4 regions of the Planococcus sp. NCCP-2050 genome follow, and region 1 is predicted to be linked to each of the others. Evidence: riboswitches for the same ligand, from Rfam matches in the RefSeq annotation. Region 1 holds a riboswitch; each other region holds the start of a gene.
What was found. Region 1 has a riboswitch for S-adenosylmethionine ahead of NFU07_RS15625 (methionine ABC transporter ATP-binding protein). Riboswitches for the same ligand answer to the same signal wherever they lie in the genome.
Positions count from the first base shown of each region.

Region 2: another riboswitch for S-adenosylmethionine. It lies ahead of NFU07_RS06230 (methionine ABC transporter ATP-binding protein); the one in region 1 lies ahead of NFU07_RS15625 (methionine ABC transporter ATP-binding protein).
Region 3: another riboswitch for S-adenosylmethionine. It lies ahead of NFU07_RS14920 (transporter substrate-binding domain-containing protein); the one in region 1 lies ahead of NFU07_RS15625 (methionine ABC transporter ATP-binding protein).
Region 4: another riboswitch for S-adenosylmethionine. It lies ahead of NFU07_RS15110 (5-methyltetrahydropteroyltriglutamate--homocysteine S-methyltransferase); the one in region 1 lies ahead of NFU07_RS15625 (methionine ABC transporter ATP-binding protein).

Region 1 covers NZ_BRCX01000006.1:49,773-53,982, reverse strand. Annotated here, with positions in the region: gene NFU07_RS15645 (arsenate reductase family protein) at 1-337, shown strand, start outside; gene gcvH (glycine cleavage system protein GcvH) at 415-795, shown strand; gene NFU07_RS15635 (ribonuclease M5) at 960-1,298, shown strand; gene NFU07_RS15630 (thioredoxin family protein) at 1,304-1,615, shown strand; SAM riboswitch class I at 1,664-1,767, shown strand; gene NFU07_RS15625 (methionine ABC transporter ATP-binding protein) at 1,855-2,880, shown strand; gene NFU07_RS15620 (methionine ABC transporter permease) at 2,873-3,541, shown strand; gene NFU07_RS15615 (MetQ/NlpA family ABC transporter substrate-binding protein) at 3,578-4,210, shown strand, end outside.
Region 2 covers NZ_BRCX01000001.1:1,278,615-1,282,824, forward strand. Annotated here, with positions in the region: gene metX (homoserine O-acetyltransferase MetX) at 1-175, opposite strand, end outside; gene NFU07_RS06220 (O-acetylhomoserine aminocarboxypropyltransferase/cysteine synthase family protein) at 188-1,477, opposite strand; SAM riboswitch class I at 1,581-1,692, opposite strand; gene NFU07_RS06225 (glycerol-3-phosphate acyltransferase) at 1,825-2,463, shown strand; SAM riboswitch class I at 2,567-2,682, shown strand; gene NFU07_RS06230 (methionine ABC transporter ATP-binding protein) at 2,806-3,837, shown strand; gene NFU07_RS06235 (methionine ABC transporter permease) at 3,827-4,210, shown strand, end outside.
Region 3 covers NZ_BRCX01000005.1:144,244-148,453, reverse strand. Annotated here, with positions in the region: gene NFU07_RS14930 (amino acid ABC transporter ATP-binding protein) at 1-615, opposite strand, end outside; gene NFU07_RS14925 (amino acid ABC transporter permease) at 631-1,314, opposite strand; gene NFU07_RS14920 (transporter substrate-binding domain-containing protein) at 1,375-2,223, opposite strand; SAM riboswitch class I at 2,354-2,462, opposite strand; gene NFU07_RS14915 (DUF4256 domain-containing protein) at 2,562-3,119, opposite strand; gene NFU07_RS14910 (NAD-dependent epimerase/dehydratase family protein) at 3,306-4,210, shown strand, end outside.
Region 4 covers NZ_BRCX01000005.1:181,439-185,648, reverse strand. Annotated here, with positions in the region: gene NFU07_RS15115 (NADH-dependent flavin oxidoreductase) at 76-1,212, shown strand; gene NFU07_RS15110 (5-methyltetrahydropteroyltriglutamate--homocysteine S-methyltransferase) at 1,272-2,399, opposite strand; SAM riboswitch class I at 2,516-2,616, opposite strand; gene NFU07_RS15105 (Ltp family lipoprotein) at 2,820-3,362, shown strand; gene NFU07_RS15100 (hypothetical protein) at 3,548-3,700, shown strand; gene NFU07_RS15095 (Ltp family lipoprotein) at 3,719-4,210, shown strand, end outside.

The DNA.
Region 1 (4,210 bases):
TTATCCGAAATGCACGACGTGCCGCAAAGCCAAGAAATGGCTGGAGCAGAATGAAGTGGAATTCAACGAGATCCACATCGCTGAAAATCCGCCTTCAAAAGAAGAATTAAGAAAAATTTATGAAAGCAGCGGCATGGAATTGAAGAAATTCTTCAATACAAGCGGCATGATCTACCGGTCGCTTGGATTGAAAGATAAACTGTCTTCTATGTCCGAAGATGAACAGCTGGAATTGCTTGCATCTGACGGCATGTTGATCAAACGTCCGCTCGCTTTTGACGGGCAGAAAACAACGCTCGGATTCAAAGAAGCGGATTATCAAAATGCTTGGCTATAAAGCATTTGAAATCTTGTATTTCAATGGGGTTTATGTCAAACTGAAATTGAGTTAATTACATATCTGGAGGGATTTCGATGAGTACACCACAAGAACTTCGTTATTCAAAAGAACATGAATGGGTAAAAGTAGAAGGCGGCACTGCCCGCATTGGCATTACGCATTTTGCACAAGCTGAACTTGGCGATATCGTTTTTGTTGAGCTTCCGCAAGTCGGCGACGAAATTAAAAAAGACGAGCCATTTGGCAGCGTTGAATCAGTTAAAACGGTATCGGAGCTATATGCACCAATCAGCGGCCGTGTAATCGAAGTGAATGCTGAACTCGAGGACAACCCTGAACATGTGAACGAGTCTCCATACGAACAAGCGTGGATGGTGGTAATCGAATCCCCGAACGAAGCTGAAATTGGCGAATTGATGACTGCAGACCAATACAAAGAAATGACAAACGAGTAAAATCAAAGCGCCTTTTTGGGCGCTTTTTTCATCTCCAGATTTTCCGCCATAAGCAGGATTCTAGAACAAATCGAGCAATCGTTTTATAATAAGAAGTATTAACTCTTGCTTAAAAGGCTTTAACTAGTTGAGGCAGCTATCTATTTCCAGTGAGGTGTAGTCTTATGGAAAAGGTGATCGTGGTGGAAGGGCGCAGTGATAAAACCAGAATCGCACCGCTCATTGCAGAACCCGTGACGATTCTTTGCACAAATGGTACAGTAAGTGCGTCAAGGCTTGAAGAGTTGCTGCTGCCTTATGAGGATCTGGATATCATCATTTTGGTGGATGCGGATAAATCCGGTGAGCAGCTGCGGAAATTGGTCAAAAGGGAATTCCCTGAAGCGCGGCATTTCTATATCAATCGAAGCTATAAGGAAGTGGCGGCGACGCCGATCCGGATTTTGCTTGATGTGCTGATCTCAGCGAATGTTCAAGTCAATAAGCTAGTAACTGAGGGATGAACAAGATGAATGAATGGACACATAAAGAGTGGCTGAAAGAAAAAAATACGCATGAATCAGCCGCTTATTATTTATATACCCCCATGTGCGGCACTTGCCAGGTTGCTTCTAAGATGATGGATGTCGTCAAAGAACTGGTCCCGAATGTCCGCTTGGGCAAAGCGAATTTAAATTATGTACAGGAAATTGCTTCTTTGTATCAAGTCGAAAGCGTACCATGCCTGCTGATAACAGAGAACGGCCAGTTGAAAGAAAAGATCTATGCTTTTCATTCGGTGCCTTTTTTGTATGAAAAGTTAAAAACTGTTGACGAATAAATCCCTGCATGGTAAATTGAATTTCTGAATACTAATTAAATATCGTAACTCTTATTAAGAGTGGTGGAGGGAAGTGCCCTATGAAGCCCGGCAACCGTCATGAAAATGAAATGGTGCCAAATCACACAAAGTCTGACTTTGGAAGATGAGAGAACGGTTATCGTGTCATTACACGTTCACCCTTCTGCTCAATTCTGCGCAGAAGGGTTTTTTATTTTTGGGGGTAGGAGTTGTAAATAATGATTGAATTAAAAAAATTATCGAAGGTCTTCGATACAGGGAAAGGTACCCTTACCGCCGTTGATCATGTGGACTTGTCCATTGGAGCCGGTGAAATTTTCGGCATTATCGGTTATAGCGGCGCCGGAAAAAGTACCTTGATCCGGTTATTGAACGGTTTGGAAAAACCGTCAGATGGATCGGTTGTCATCAATGGCCAAAACATTACGGCAATAAAAGGCAATGATCTTCGCAAAGCACGGCAGAAAGTCAGTATGATTTTCCAGCATTTCAACTTGCTATGGTCGCGTACCGTCAAGGAGAATATCGAATTTCCGCTCGAAATTGCTGGTGTGCCTAAAAGCAAGCGAGATGCGCGCGTATTGGAACTGGTGGAATTGGTTGGCTTAAAAGGAAGAGAAAATGCATATCCTTCACAGCTATCAGGCGGCCAGAAACAGCGGGTCGGCATCGCACGAGCATTGGCAAACGAACCGGAAGTGCTGCTTTGTGATGAAGCGACATCGGCACTTGATCCGCAGACGACAGACTCGATTCTTGAATTGCTGGTCGATATCAATAAACGGCTCGGACTAACGATTGTGTTGATTACCCATGAGATGCATGTCATCCGGAAGATCTGCCACCGGGTCGCCGTCATGGAAGGCGGGCGCGTAGTAGAACTTGGCGATGTGCTGTATGTTTTCCAATCTCCGAAAGAAGAAATCACGAAGCGTTTTGTAGCTCAAGTAACCGACACGGAAGATTCCCAGGAAACGATTAAGAATTTGCGGAAGCTATATCCGACTGGGGAATTGGTGAAATTGGTCTTTGTAGGTGACCAAACCGAACAGCCGATTTTGACTCAGCTGATCCGCAAGTATCCAGTGGATGTGAATATTGTGCAAGGGAATATTGCTCATACGCAACGCGGAGCTTATGGAACCTTGATCTTACAGATGAAAGGTTCTGCTCAGGAAATCAGTGAGGCGCTCACTTACTTGAATGCAGAAAGCGTTCAAACGGAGGTGATGTCAAATGATTGAGTCCTTATTCCCGAACGTTGATTGGGAGAACATGTGGGAAGCGACACTTGAAACGCTCTACATGACAGCGATGTCTACGTTTTTCACTTTTGTTATCGGGCTGGTTCTCGGAATTGTATTATTTCTGACAGCGCCCAAACAATTATGGGCAAATAGTATCGTCAATTGGTTGACTGGAGCTTTCGTCAATATTTTCCGCTCTATTCCTTTTATCATCTTAATCATCTTATTGATTCCGTTCACGAAATTCCTGATCGGTACAATCCGTGGGCCGAACGCAGCTCTGCCTGCCTTGATCATCGGGGCAGCGCCGTTTTATGCGCGGATGGTGTTGATCGCGTTAAAAGAAATTGATAAAGGCGTTATCGAAGCTGCACGTTCAATGGGAGCAACCACTTGGACGATTATCCGCAAAGTGCTTTTGCCGGAGTCTAAGCCGGCGCTGCTATCAGGAATTACGGTAACAGCCATTGCCCTTGTCGGGTATACCGCAATGGCCGGAATTATTGGTGCAGGCGGACTGGGAACTTTGGCTTTTCTTGATGGATTCCAGCGAAGCCGCGAAGACGTCACGTTAATGGCGACGATTTTAATATTGGTAATTGTATTCGCAATTCAATTTATCGGCGACTGGATGACCACTCGCTCAGATAAGCGTTAATAGAAAAACATTATAGAAAAAAGGGAGATCACACACATGAAGAAACTTGTAGCAGGAACATTATTATCCGTATTGGCACTGGCTGGGTGCGGGAGCGACAACGGCGGGTCAAGCGAAGAAGAGTCAAGCACATTAAAAGTCGGAGCGTCTAACGTGCCACACGCGGAGATTTTAGAAAAAGCCAAACCGCTTCTTGAAGAGCAAGGCATTGAATTGGAAATTGAAACTTATCAAGATTATATCTTGCCGAACCAGGATTTGGATTCAGAAGAAATCGATGCGAACTATTTCCAGCACATTCCGTACCTGGAATCTCAAATCGAAGAATTCGGTTATGATTTTGAAAATGCAGGCGGCATCCACATCGAACCGATCGGCGTTTATTCCCAAAAATATGCATCATTAGATGAATTGCCAGACGGCGCAACTATTTTAATGAGCAACTCAGTTGCTGACCATGGCCGCATCCTATCGCTTCTTGAAGCAGAAGGCCTAATCACTTTAGCGGAAGGCGTTGACAAGACGGTAGCCGAAGTGAGCGACGTTGTGGAAAACCCGAAAAATCTTGAATTTGATGCAAACTATGAAGCAGCTTTGATGGTTCAACTATATGAATCAGGTGAAGGCGATGCTTTATTGATCAACTCGAACTATGCAATCGATGCAGGC
Region 2 (4,210 bases), on a different contig from region 1:
CGGACCACCAACCTGGAAGGTCCTCGGTCCCGATCGCATACTGGTCTCCAGTCAACGCATGGCAGACAAGAACGGCAGGACCACCTTCTTTGCCGGATCGTTCATAGGCAAGCTCTGCATTCTCTAAGACTTCCCCAGATTCAAGAACCAAATTGCCGATGGATACACTGGTCATCCGCTTTCCCTCCTAGACGTTTTCGAGCACAGCCGATTTGATGGCCTGCTCAAGATCTGCGATTAAATCTTCCGGATTTTCAAGGCCGACTGATAGACGGATCAATTCTTCCGTGACTCCTGCCCCTTCTAATTCCTCTTTGTTCAATTGCTGATGGGTAGTAGAAGCCGGATGGATGATCAACGATTTCGCATCCCCGACGTTTGCTACATGCGACCATAATCCGACGCCATCAATTACTTTCCGTCCAGCTTCACGGCCGCCTTTAACGCCGAAGTTCACAATTGAACCGTAGCCGTCTTTCAAGTATTTTTGCGCCAGCTGGTGGGATGGATGATTTTCAAAGCCGATGTAGTTCACCCATTCAACTTGCGGATGCTGCTGAAGATATTCAGCGACGAACCGTGCATTGCTGTTGTGACGCGGAATCCGCAAATGCAGCGTTTCTAAACCTTGCAGGAAAGCATGGGCACTGTCCGGACTTAGTGACGGACCGAAATCGCGCAGTAATTGGACGCGCAGTTTAGTCGCAAATGAAGCTCCTTCTGCATCTATGCCATAGCGGATGCCATGGTAGCTTTCATCCGGTTCAGTGTAATTCGGGAATTTCGGATTGTTCCAGTTAAACTTGCCGCCGTCCACAACAACTCCACCAATGGTCGTCCCATGCCCGCCAATCCATTTTGTCGCTGAATGGATGACGACATCTGCACCGAATGCAATGGGGTTGCTGCCATACGGGGAGGCAAATGTATTATCGATCAATAAAGGAATTTGGTTTTCGTGTGCAATTTCCGCTACTTTTTCAACATCAAATACGTTCAAGCTCGGATTTCCGATAATTTCCCCGAAGATTGCTTTTGTTTTATCCGTGATGGCTGCACGGAAGTTTTCCGGATCTGTTCCGTCCGCAAATTTCACGTTGATTCCATAACGTGGGAGTGTGTTGGAGAACAAACTGACAGTACCGCCGTAAAGATTGCTGTCTGCCAAAATTTCATCGCCCGCTTCAGCGACGTTTAAAATAGAGAATGCAATGGCTGCCATTCCGGATGACAAGGCGACAGCTGCAGTTCCCCCTTCCAGCAAAGCTACGCGCTGTTCAAAAACATCCACCGTCGGATTCATGATGCGCGAATAGATATTTCCGGTCTCTTTCAATCCGAATAAATTTTGGGCATGCTCCGTATCTTTAAACACATAGGAAGTTGTTTTATGGATCGCAACTCCTCTTGCTCCAGTTGTTGGATCTGGCTCTTGTCCACCGTGCAATAAAAGCGTTTCTGGTTTAAAATTTGTCATTTCTTTTTCCTCCTAGTTTTTATTGATGAAAACTGAAGACGAGGAGGGAACAGAAAAAAGCCCTCTTCGTTAAGAAGAGGACCGTCATATACGGAGATACCTCCTCTCATCTGCCAGATCGTTGCCGATCTGTAGGATTTAGCACCTTTCCAAACAATTGCTTGGTGGTTGCCGGGCATCATAGGGCCTATTCCCTCCGCCTCTCTTGATAAGAGTATTCAGATTTAGTTTTTCATCTTGTTTAGCAGTATAAAAACATAATTCTCGTTTGTCAAGTGGATAATTCAAAAAATTTCGAAACCTCTCTATCCTTTAAAACGTTTAATACTTATAGAGGAGATGATCTTATGATTCTTTGGTTTATATGCACTTTTATTATTGGTTATTTACTCGGTTCACTTCATGGCTCATCCATCGCCCAATTGATTTCAGGTACGAATGTCAAAAAAGAAGGGGTGAAAAATTCCGGTGCTTCCAATGCGGCCATTGTCCTTGGCTGGAAATTCGGCGCACTTGTCGCCTTGATCGATATTTCCAAAGGGATTGTCTCTGTCTTGGGGCTAAGAATTCTTTTAAGTCAATTCAATTTATCAAATGAATTGGAATGGACAATGCTCTTTGTGATAAGCGCGGCTGTCGTCCTCGGCCACAATTTCCCTTTCTATATGAATTTCGACGGCGGAAAAGGTACAGCGTCCATCATCGGCGTTATGCTTGCACTGGATTGGAAATTGGGGCTTGCCGGCGGATTGCTGCTGGTCGCTTGCGCTTTAGCAACGGATTATTTGGTTGTGGGCGTTCTCGTTCTGTATGGCATGCTGTTTGCCATCGCTTATTTCCCGGCGGAAGGCAGTTGGCCGCTTCTCACTGCCTTCGGACTTTTTGCAATGGCATTCTGGAAACACATTGAAAATATTAAACGAATCAAAAACGGAACGGAAAGCAAGGTTTCTTCTGTCTTCCGCAAGAAAGCGGGGCCTGCGTGAGAGCAGGCTTTTCATTTTTCATTAATTTATTTTAAAAAAGTTTCTTGACTTTTCCGCATTGACGCACTAAAGTGGAAATTACAAATCGAATACTTACATCACTTTCTTATCCAGAGAAACCGAGGGACAGGCCCTATGACGTTTCGGCAGCGGATTCGCTTTAAGCGAAAACTGTGCTAATTCCTGCAAATGCATGTACGTGCATTTGGAAGATGAGAATTGAGATGGTTTCATTCCGGAGCCCTCTTTTTTCTTATGGACAAGAAAAAAGAGGGCTCTTTTTGTTTTATTTTTTACAGGTTTGTACGTATTCGATCTATACAGCATGAGGAGGCTATTTGAATGATTCAATTTGAGGGGGTTACGAAAACCTACCATTCCGGCAAACAGGAAATCCACGCTTTGAACGGCATCGATCTTACTGTTGAAACCGGAGAAATATATGGCGTCATCGGTTTTAGCGGCGCCGGCAAAAGTTCACTGATCCGGACGGTCAATTTACTGGAACGCCCGACGAATGGACGAGTGCTCATCCATGACAAGGACATTTCCACTCTTACCAGCAAAGAAATCCGGGATACCCGAAAAGACATCGGAATGATTTTCCAGCATTTCAATCTATTGAATTCGAAAACGGTATTCCATAATGTCGCGATGCCGCTGATTCTGGCAAAAACACCGAAAAACAAAATTAAAGAACAGGTGAAAAACCTTCTTGAATTTGTAGGCCTGGCAGACCAGGCAGAAAAATATCCGGACCAGCTTTCAGGCGGACAAAAGCAGCGGATCGGGATTGCCCGGGCACTAGCCACCAACCCTTCTGTCCTGCTATGCGACGAAGCAACATCCGCACTTGATCCCCAGACGACCCAGTCCATCCTGGATTTATTGCGGCGCATCAATCGTGAATACAATATCACCATCCTATTAATCACTCATGAGATGGGCGTCATCCGGGAGATTTGCGATAAAGTAGCGGTCCTCGAAGCCGGAAAAGTCATTGAGCAAGGTTCCGTTTACGAAGTTTTTACAAATCCGAAGCAACCGACGACTCAGCGTTTTGTCCGTTCGGTCATGAACGATGAACTGCCGGAATCCTTGTTGACTAAAATCCAGGATCCGACGCAGAACCATTCCATCTACCGCGTCCAGTTTACAGGCTCTTCGGTCGGACAGCCGCTCATGTCCAAAGTATCACGTGAATTCAACCTCGACCTCAATGTGCTCTTTGGAAATATCACGGAATTGCAAGGTGAGCCTTACGGCAACCTGATCGTAGAATTTTCAGGAAGTTTAAGCGAGATCCAACGTGCGCTGACTGCGATCCGCAGCGATTCGGTCAAAGTCGAGGAGGTAAAGAATTATGCTAGTTGATAACGAACAGATTTTAGAAGCTTTGTGGGAAACGGTTTATATGACCGGTGCTTCGTTCTTATTCTCAATCATTATCGGTTTCCCGCTTGGCATCTTGCTAGTCGTAACAAGAAAAGGCCATTTACTGGCAAATGAACCCATTTCGAAAGTATTGAACGTTATCATTAATATTTTCCGTTCAGTCCCTTTCATCATTTTGATGGTTGCTATCATTCCGCTTACCCGGTTGATTGTCGGTACATCCATCGGCACTGCCGCTGCCATCGTCCCGCTTGTGTTCTATGCAGGACCATACATTGCCCGGCTGATTGAAAACTCATTGCTCGAAGTCGACAAAGGCGTCATCGAAGCCGCCCAGGCAATGGGTGCGACA
Region 3 (4,210 bases), on a different contig from region 1:
TCGTGCAAAATCCATCTCATGCGTTACGATAACCATGGTTTGACCTTCTAAGGCGAGCTCCTGGATGACCGTCAACACTTCGCCAACAAGTTCAGGATCTAGTGCAGAAGTCGGTTCATCAAATAATAGGAGATCCGGTTTCAGTGCGAGAATCCGGGCAATCGCAGCCCGTTGCTTTTGGCCGCCCGACAATTGTTCCGGATACTGGTTTTTATGTTCCAAAAGTCCAACTTTTTCCAGCAATCCTTCTGCTTCACGCACCAATTCCTGCTTGTTCCGTTTTTGCACGACAAGCGGTGCTTCAATAATGTTGTCAATCACGGTTTTATGCGGAAATAAATGAAAATGCTGAAAGACCATACCAGAAAATTGGCGAACATCAACTTTTTGCTTTTTACTTGGTGTTTTCCCAGTGAATGAAACATGGACATCATTGATTTGAAGTGAACCGCCTGAAGGCGTTTCTAAGAGATTCAGGCATCTCAGTAAGGTTGTTTTGCCAGAACCGGATGGGCCAATGATGCTGACAACTTCGCCTTTTTTTATTTCCAATGAGATGGATTTCAGGACTTCTACCTGTTTGAATTGCTTGCTTAAATTTTCAACTTTGATCAATTTGGGAACCTCCTATCAGGCAGTGACATAGCGGTTTGCTTTTTTCTCTAAATAATCTTGAAGCAAGGTGACAAGGATGCAAATGGACCAGTAAATGAGTGCCACGAGAATATATAAGGTTAGGCTTTCATAAGTTTGCCCGACCACCACTTTAGCGCGGTAGAACATTTCAGAAACAGTGATGACCATCGCTAGCGAAGTTCCTTTGATGATATCCATGAAAGTGCTCGATAGTGGAGGCAAAGCAATGCGCGTTGCCTGCGGCAGAATGATGCGCGTCATAGTTTGCCAATAGCTCATCCGAAGCGTCTCAGCAGCTTCCCATTGTCCTTTCGATACAGAAGAAATGGCAGAACGGATAATTTCGGCCGTATAGGCAGAAAAATGAATACTGATGCCGATAATGGCAGCAGTAAGCGGCTGCATTTCAATGCCGATCATGGGGAAGCCGAAATACAGGATAAACAGCATCACCAAAAGCGGAGTGCCCCGCATAAAGGAGATGAAAAGCCGGGCTGGGAGAGACAGTCCGATAAAGCGGTTCATTCGGGCAAGGGCTACAAATAAACCGAGGATCAAAGCAAATACTAGGCTGACCAGTGCAATCAAAATGGTTTGCCAAGCTCCTTCCAGAATAAAAGGAAGAGAATCAATTGCGATTTCTACATTAAAAAGATATTCCCATTTAAAGTCGGCCATTGGAAGACTCCTTTACTTAGTATCTAGAAAAGAGGAATCCAAGGATTCCTCAAAAAATGTTTATTCTTCTTCAAGCGGCTGTGTTACATCAGCACCAAGAAATTTAGTTGAAATTTCTTTCAATGTGCCATCAGCAAGAAGCTCCTCAATAGCACCGTCAAGTTTTCCTTTTAGCTCTGGGCTATCTTTCGGCATTACGATAGCACTGCTGCTGAATGAGAATCTAACATCTTCAGCCAGTTTCAATCCCGGTTTATCAAACTGTTCAAGTGAGCGCAACAAGACAAGATAGTCATTTAGCGTAGCATCGACGCGGCCGCTGACGATTTCTGGAAGCACCGTGTCAGAGCCTGTGTAGACAATCACTTCAGCCCCTTGTTCTTGAGCAAATTTCGAGTAGTTGCTGGTCGCAGAACCCCCGACTTTTTTGCCTTTCAAATCTTCTACTGATTCAATGCCGGAGTTGTCACTTTCACGGACAATGGCTGAACCATATGAATGCTTGACTGGAATCGTGAAATCAAATATTTCTTTGCGTTCGTCGGTAATCGAAAAATCATTCGCGGCAATATCAATTTGGCCATTGCGAAGAGCTGGCAGCAATCCGTCAAATTCCATTTCTTTGAATTCAACTTCCAATCCAAGCTTTTCTCCTAAGGCACGAGCAAGTTCTACATCATATCCTGTTAATTCTTTTGTTTCTTCATCGTGATATGTAATCGGGTAGTAAAGCCCTTCTGTGCCGACAACGATTTTGCCTGCTTCTTCAATTCGATCCCAAGTGTTCTGTTCCTTGTTTTCTGTTGAAGCATTCACTTCATTTGAAGATTCATTGCTGCTGCATGCGGTTAGAAATAAACCGATTACTGTAATTGCGACGATCCATAAAAGCTGTTTGGTGTTTTTCATGTCTTTGCACCTTCCTTTTCTATTGGTTTACTTGGTTTTAAGTTAATAGAATTGTCCAGATATGAGGGCAAACAAAAAGCCTCTTCTATAAGAAGAGGCAGGCATGCGAAATCACATTGATATTCTGCTCTTCTTATCTCTCAAGCTAATCAAAGCTTGTTGGATTTGGCACAGTGCTCTAAAGTGAGCCCGCTGCCGAGGTTTCGTAGGGCCAATCCCTCCACCTCTCATGATAAGAACAAATTGCTATTAAACTATGTTGACAACTGTATCATCATTATATTTTACCGTCAACACAAAATTCTGATAAATCTCATCTTATTTTTTATTAGAAGTTGTTAAACGTTCAACAATCCCCTGAATCCCCTAGCGGCATAATACGAATCCGCTCCGTTATGATACAGAAACACTTGCCCGTAGCGGAAATCACAGAAAAGAGCACCGCCGCGATCTCTGATTTCAGCAGGAGTCTGCACCCAGCTCGATGTCTTCATATCGAATTTCCCTAGCGACTGCAGCTTTCGGTATTGTTCTTCTGTCAGCAATTCAATTCCCATGTCCGCCGCCATGCCGATGGCGTTGTTTTCGGGCTTGTTTTTCTTGCGCGATTCCAGTGCTTCCGGGTCATAGCAGACGCTTCTGCGGCCAGTCGGGCTTTCCGCGGAGCAATCGAAGAAAATGTATTCATCGGCTGCAGCATCATAATCCACAACATCCGGTTCGCCGCCAGTCCGTTCCATTTCATGAAGCGACCATAATTTGTCTTCATTCGCTTCCAGTTTGTCCTGGATTTTGGCCCATTCGAAGTTTTCGTGGCGGGTGATGTTTTTCTCGAACCGCTCTTTTAACGTGTTGAGAAATGCTTCGCGTTGTTCGGGTGATAATTGCTTGCTCATGCCGATTCCTCCTTTAATGGATTTTGCTATTGATGGTTTTAGTATATAAGAAAGCAGCGGGATTTTGGAGAGGTGCATCTGTTTTATTTTCAGTAGAGGATTGTCTGGAGCTTTTGCAGAATAAGAGAAGCAGACAAGCAGACAAGCAGATCGTTTTTCATTCAGTAAATTGAAGGAGGAGTGTATGTGAATATCTTGATCCTTGGAGGGACCCGTTTTTTGGGGAGATTTCTGACCGAGGCGGCTCTCAGCAGCGGCCATGAAGTGACCTTGTTCAATAGAGGGAAAGCGAATCCGGATTTGTTTCCAGAAGTGGAGAAATTGATCGGCGACCGGTACGGGGATTTACAAGCGTTGAGGGGGCGGAGATGGGACGCCGTTATTGACACATCTGGCTATCTTCCATGGTCCGTTCAGGAATCTGCGGAACTGCTGGCGAAATCCGTAGGGCATTACACATTCGTTTCAAGCGCATCGGTTTACGTCGATTTAGAATCTCCGGGGATAAATGAAGAACACGCAGTCGGCCAGCTTTCAGCGGACAAGCTGGAAGAATTGAAAACGAAAGAGGCGGAAGCTGCCATCAATGAACATTACGGTGAGTTGAAATTTTTGTGTGAGCAAGAAGTGGAACGTGCGTTTCCGGAAGGTGCCCTGAATATCCGGCCGGGACTTATCGTCGGACCATATGATTTTACGGATCGTTTTACCTACTGGGTCAACCGCGTGGATAAAGGCGGTGAAGTGTTGGCGCCGGGGCGGCGAGATAAGGAAATCCAGTTTATCGATGTCCGGGATTTGGCGGATTGGATTCTCCGGCTGGTCGAAGAACAACGGACAGGCACATTCAATGCGACCGGACCCGAATCCGCATTGACGATGGAAAAATTCTTGGAGGAATGCAAGGCCACTCTTAAGAGCGATGCGGATTTTATCTGGGTGGATGAGCAATTTCTGTTGGGCCACAAAGTGGAAGGCTGGTCCGAATTGCCGCTTTGGATTCCGGACAGCATGTATATGAATGGCTTTCTCGGAGTGGATATCCGAAAAGCCGTGCAAGCCGGACTAAGGTTCCGACCGCTCAGTGATAC
Region 4 (4,210 bases), on a different contig from region 1:
GCTAGAATTCTTGTAGTCCACATGAGCCTATGCTAATTTGGATAAATGAGCCAATAGAAAAGGGGAATATAATAGATGAAACCAGAATTCAATGCTTTATTCGAAGAAATCAAATTGCCGAACGGCGTCGTTTTGAATAACCGCTTAGGCGTTGCACCAATGACAACATACTCAGGAAATCCGGATGGTACGGTATCGGATGAAGAATTGCTTTACTACCGCCGCCGCTCGAATATCGGCAGCTTGTTCATCACTGCCTGCATCGCCGTTTCAGAGAATGGCATCGCATTCCCAGGGCAATTCATCGCGTTCAAAGAAGACCTGATCATGCCACGTTTGAAGCAATTGGCCGCTGAAATGAAAACAAACGGCAATAAAGCCATTCTGCAAATGCAGCACGGCGGACGCCAAGGTCAGCCGGAACTGATTGAAGCAAATGAAACGGTAGCACCAAGTTCAGTTGGGGGAACGCCTGAAAAAGCAGCACCCCGTGAATTGACAGCTGAAGAAATCACGAACATCATCCGTGACTTCGGCGAAACGACGCGCCGGGCAATCGAAGCTGGTTTTGACGGCGTGGAAATCCACGGAGCGAATACGTATTTGCTTCAGCAATTTGTCTCGGAAGCGACCAATCGCCGCGAAGACGAATGGGGTGGAAGCTTTGAGAACCGTTTGAAATTCCCGCTCGCTGTTCTAGCGGAAGTGAAGCGCGTAGGGGCAGAATTCGCAAATGAAGAATTTATCGTCGGCTACCGTTTGTCTCCAGAAGAATACAGCGATTTGGGCGTTGGCTACACGATCGAAGAAACAAAAGTTCTGACTGAGAAGTTGATCGAAGGCGGCATCCACTACTTGCACGTATCGTTGATGGATTATAAAAAACGTCCGCACAACGAAGCGATTGAAGGGACAATCGTGGAGATTCTGTCTAAGCAAATCGCAGGTCGCGCAGCGTTCGTCGTTGTCGGAAACGTAAGAAAACCGGAAGACGCCGTTGCAGCACTTAAAGAAGGCGCGGATATTGTCGTGATGGGCCGCCAAGCATTGGTTGATCCGGAATGGACGGAAAAAGTGAAACAAGGAAAAGAAGACGAGATTTTCCACAGTGTTCCAAAAGAGCGGAACGGCAAGCTTGATATCCCGGGACCGCTTTGGCAGTTGATGTCGATGTACAAAATGGTCGAAATCGAAGAAGAAGTGAACGTTTAATTTTCGATATCTTTCAAAACAAGAGGCAAGCGCCATTTTTCAGCGCTTGCCTCTTTTATTTATTTTCCGAAAATCTCTTCAGATACTTCGACGATATAGCGAAGCTTGTCCCATTGCTGCTGTTCAGTGAGGATATTGCCGTGGTGGGTTGAGGCAAATCCACATTGCGGACTGATGCATAGTTGCTCAAGCGGGACATACTTGGCGGCTTCTGCTACACGTGCTTTAATGATTTCTTTGTCTTCGAGTTCGCCGTTTTTCGAAGTAAAGACACCGAGTACCACTTTTGGCCCGCCAGCGGGAATGTGTTCAAGCGGTTGGAAACTGCCGGAGCGGTCGTCATCGTATTCCAGGAAGAAGCCGTCCACTTGTTCTTTGGCGAATAGGGTCGGGGCAATCAGCGCGTAGCTTCCTTCAAATGCCCAGTCGGACTGGTAGTTGCCTCGGCACAGATGGGTCGTTACGGTAAGGTCTTCCGGTTTGCCTTCAAGGACGCCGTTTGCGACGCGCAGTGCAAGGTCGATCAAGTATTCGCGGCTATACTTGCCGTCGTTGAACGGGATATCCGGAGACGATAAGCCGGCAATATAGACATCGTCAATTTGAATATAGCGCGCTCCTAAATCATAGAACGTTTTAAAAGCATCACGGTAAGCTTGGATCACGTCTGTTGCGTAGTCTTCAAGATCCGGATAGAAATTTGCATTGCGAATGCCTTCATTGAAGAATTGGTTCGGACTTGGAATCGTCAGTTTCGGAATTGCACGGCCGCCGACAATTTCTTTGAACTCGATAAAGTCTTTGATAAAAGGATGATTGTCGTTAAAGGAAATTTTGCCGATATTCCGCACATCATACGCTTCAGTTTCAACATTTTTGAATCGATAGCCCGTTTCCGGCGTATAGCCTTCAAAACCGTTGATATGGGCCATGAAATCAGTGTGCCAGAATGTGCGGCGGAATTCGCCATCAGTCACAGCCTTTAAACCGACTTCGATTTGCTTGTCGACGATGCGCTTGATTTCAGTCGTTTCCACCTCCCGCAGCTGTTCCTCTGTGATAAGGCCTTCTTTAAATTCTTTTCGTGCTTGATGGATGCTGTCCGGACGGAGAAGGCTTCCGACGTGATCTGCTTTGAATGGAGCATTAACTACAGTTTTCGGTGTTTCAGTAATTGGGTTTGTCATGTGGAATTCCTGCTTTCTGTTTTTAGTTTGGGTCAAGCCCGTTTTGCAGGGCTCTCATTCAAATGAAAAAGAGCCCTCTTCAATAAAGAAGAAAGCTCCCGTCAGGAAATCTGTTCTTCTCATCTTCTAGGCTTTCGCCTATTGGAATTAGCACCTTGCCCGTGGGCGGTTGCTGAGACATCGTAGGGCCAATTCCCTCCGTCTCTCTTGATAAGAAATCGATTATTCAGTTTGTTGTGATTCGATGTTTATAACCATAAGCCAGTTTGGAAGGAAATGCAAGGATATTCGGGAAATTTATTTTTCTAAACTTATTGAGGGAACATCAGTAGAACATGAGGCGTCTAAAAAATGCTGTCTAAAATCATCCAGTTATACTACGATAAGTGAAGAGAAATAAGAAAAAAGAGGGAATTGAAGATGGGGAAAATAAATGCATTCGTCAAGACAAAATGGAAGTATCTATTGGCCGTCGTCATTGCTTTTGCAGTCGGCGGAAGCCATGGGTTTTTACAATCCCCGACATATAGTTCTACAACCGATAATCAAAAAAAGCAGGAAAAGCTCGAAGCGTCCACTAAAGAATTAGCATCAAAAGTGGAAGCGTTGGAAGCAGCGAACAGCGAGTCTGATAAAAAAATCAATGAATTGAAAGCGCAATTGAAAAAAATGGAGACACCTTCGCAGCAGCAGGCGGTTGCTCGCGCAGATAACTTCTTGAAATACTCGCCTTTTTCAGAGAGCGGGTTGATTGAACAATTAGTGGTTGCGGGCTATAGCGAGGGAGATGCCATGTATGCGGTTCAAAGCTTGGAAGTGGATTGGCAGGCCAATGCAGTAGAAGAGGCGGAAGGCTATGTGAAGTATGGCGCTTTTTCGCGTAAAGAGTTAATTGATCAATTAAAGTCTGGCGGCTACAGTGAAGAAGATGCCACGTATGCAGTAGATTCTGTAGGGTTATAACAATAACAATAAAGATGGGAAGTTCTCTATTAAAAGAGAACTTCCCATCTTTTGTACATTTCTTAGGTGTAAATTTAAAAGTAAACAAAAAATAATCACTTTGTCGCGTTTAATGTAAATAAATGTATTAATTTAGAAACCTATAGACTACAATGAACAGAAAGAGTGGAAAGAAGGAATAATAAATGGAAAAAATTCTAAGGTTTGTTAAACATAATTGGAAGTATATAATAATAGCCTTTATTGCTTTAATTATCGGTGGTAGTTTTGGGCCTTCACAATCAGAAGTAGATGCCTCTACAACTGAAAATCAAAAAATGCAAAAAGAACTTGAATAAGAAAATGAAGAATTGGTATTGCATATTGAAACACTTGAAGCTGACAATAAAGAATTTGTTGAAAAAGTTAAAGAATTAGAAGCGAAAGTAAAAGAAGCAGAGCCGTTTTTCCTATTAGAAGAAAAAGAAAGAAAAGCGAAAGAAGCGGAACTGAAGAAAAAAGAAGAGGAAGAAAAAGCGAAAAAAGCAGCTGAAGAAAAGGCTGCTAAAGAAAAAGCAGAGGCTGAGGCAAAAGCGAAAGCAGAAGCGGAGGCGAAAGCAAAAGCCAAGGCCGAAGAAGAAGCGAAAGCAAAAGCTGATGCGGAGGCAAAGGCACAAGCCGCTAAAGATGCAGAAACACTCTCACAGCAACAGGCGATCGGGATGGCTGAGAATTATCTTGGGTCTATGGCTTTTTCGAAATCGGGTTTGATTGAACAATTAGTTTACGAAGGCTTTAGTAATGCAGATGCTACGTATGCAGTTGAAAGCATTGAAGTGGATTGGAGTGAACAGGCAGTTAAAACTGCT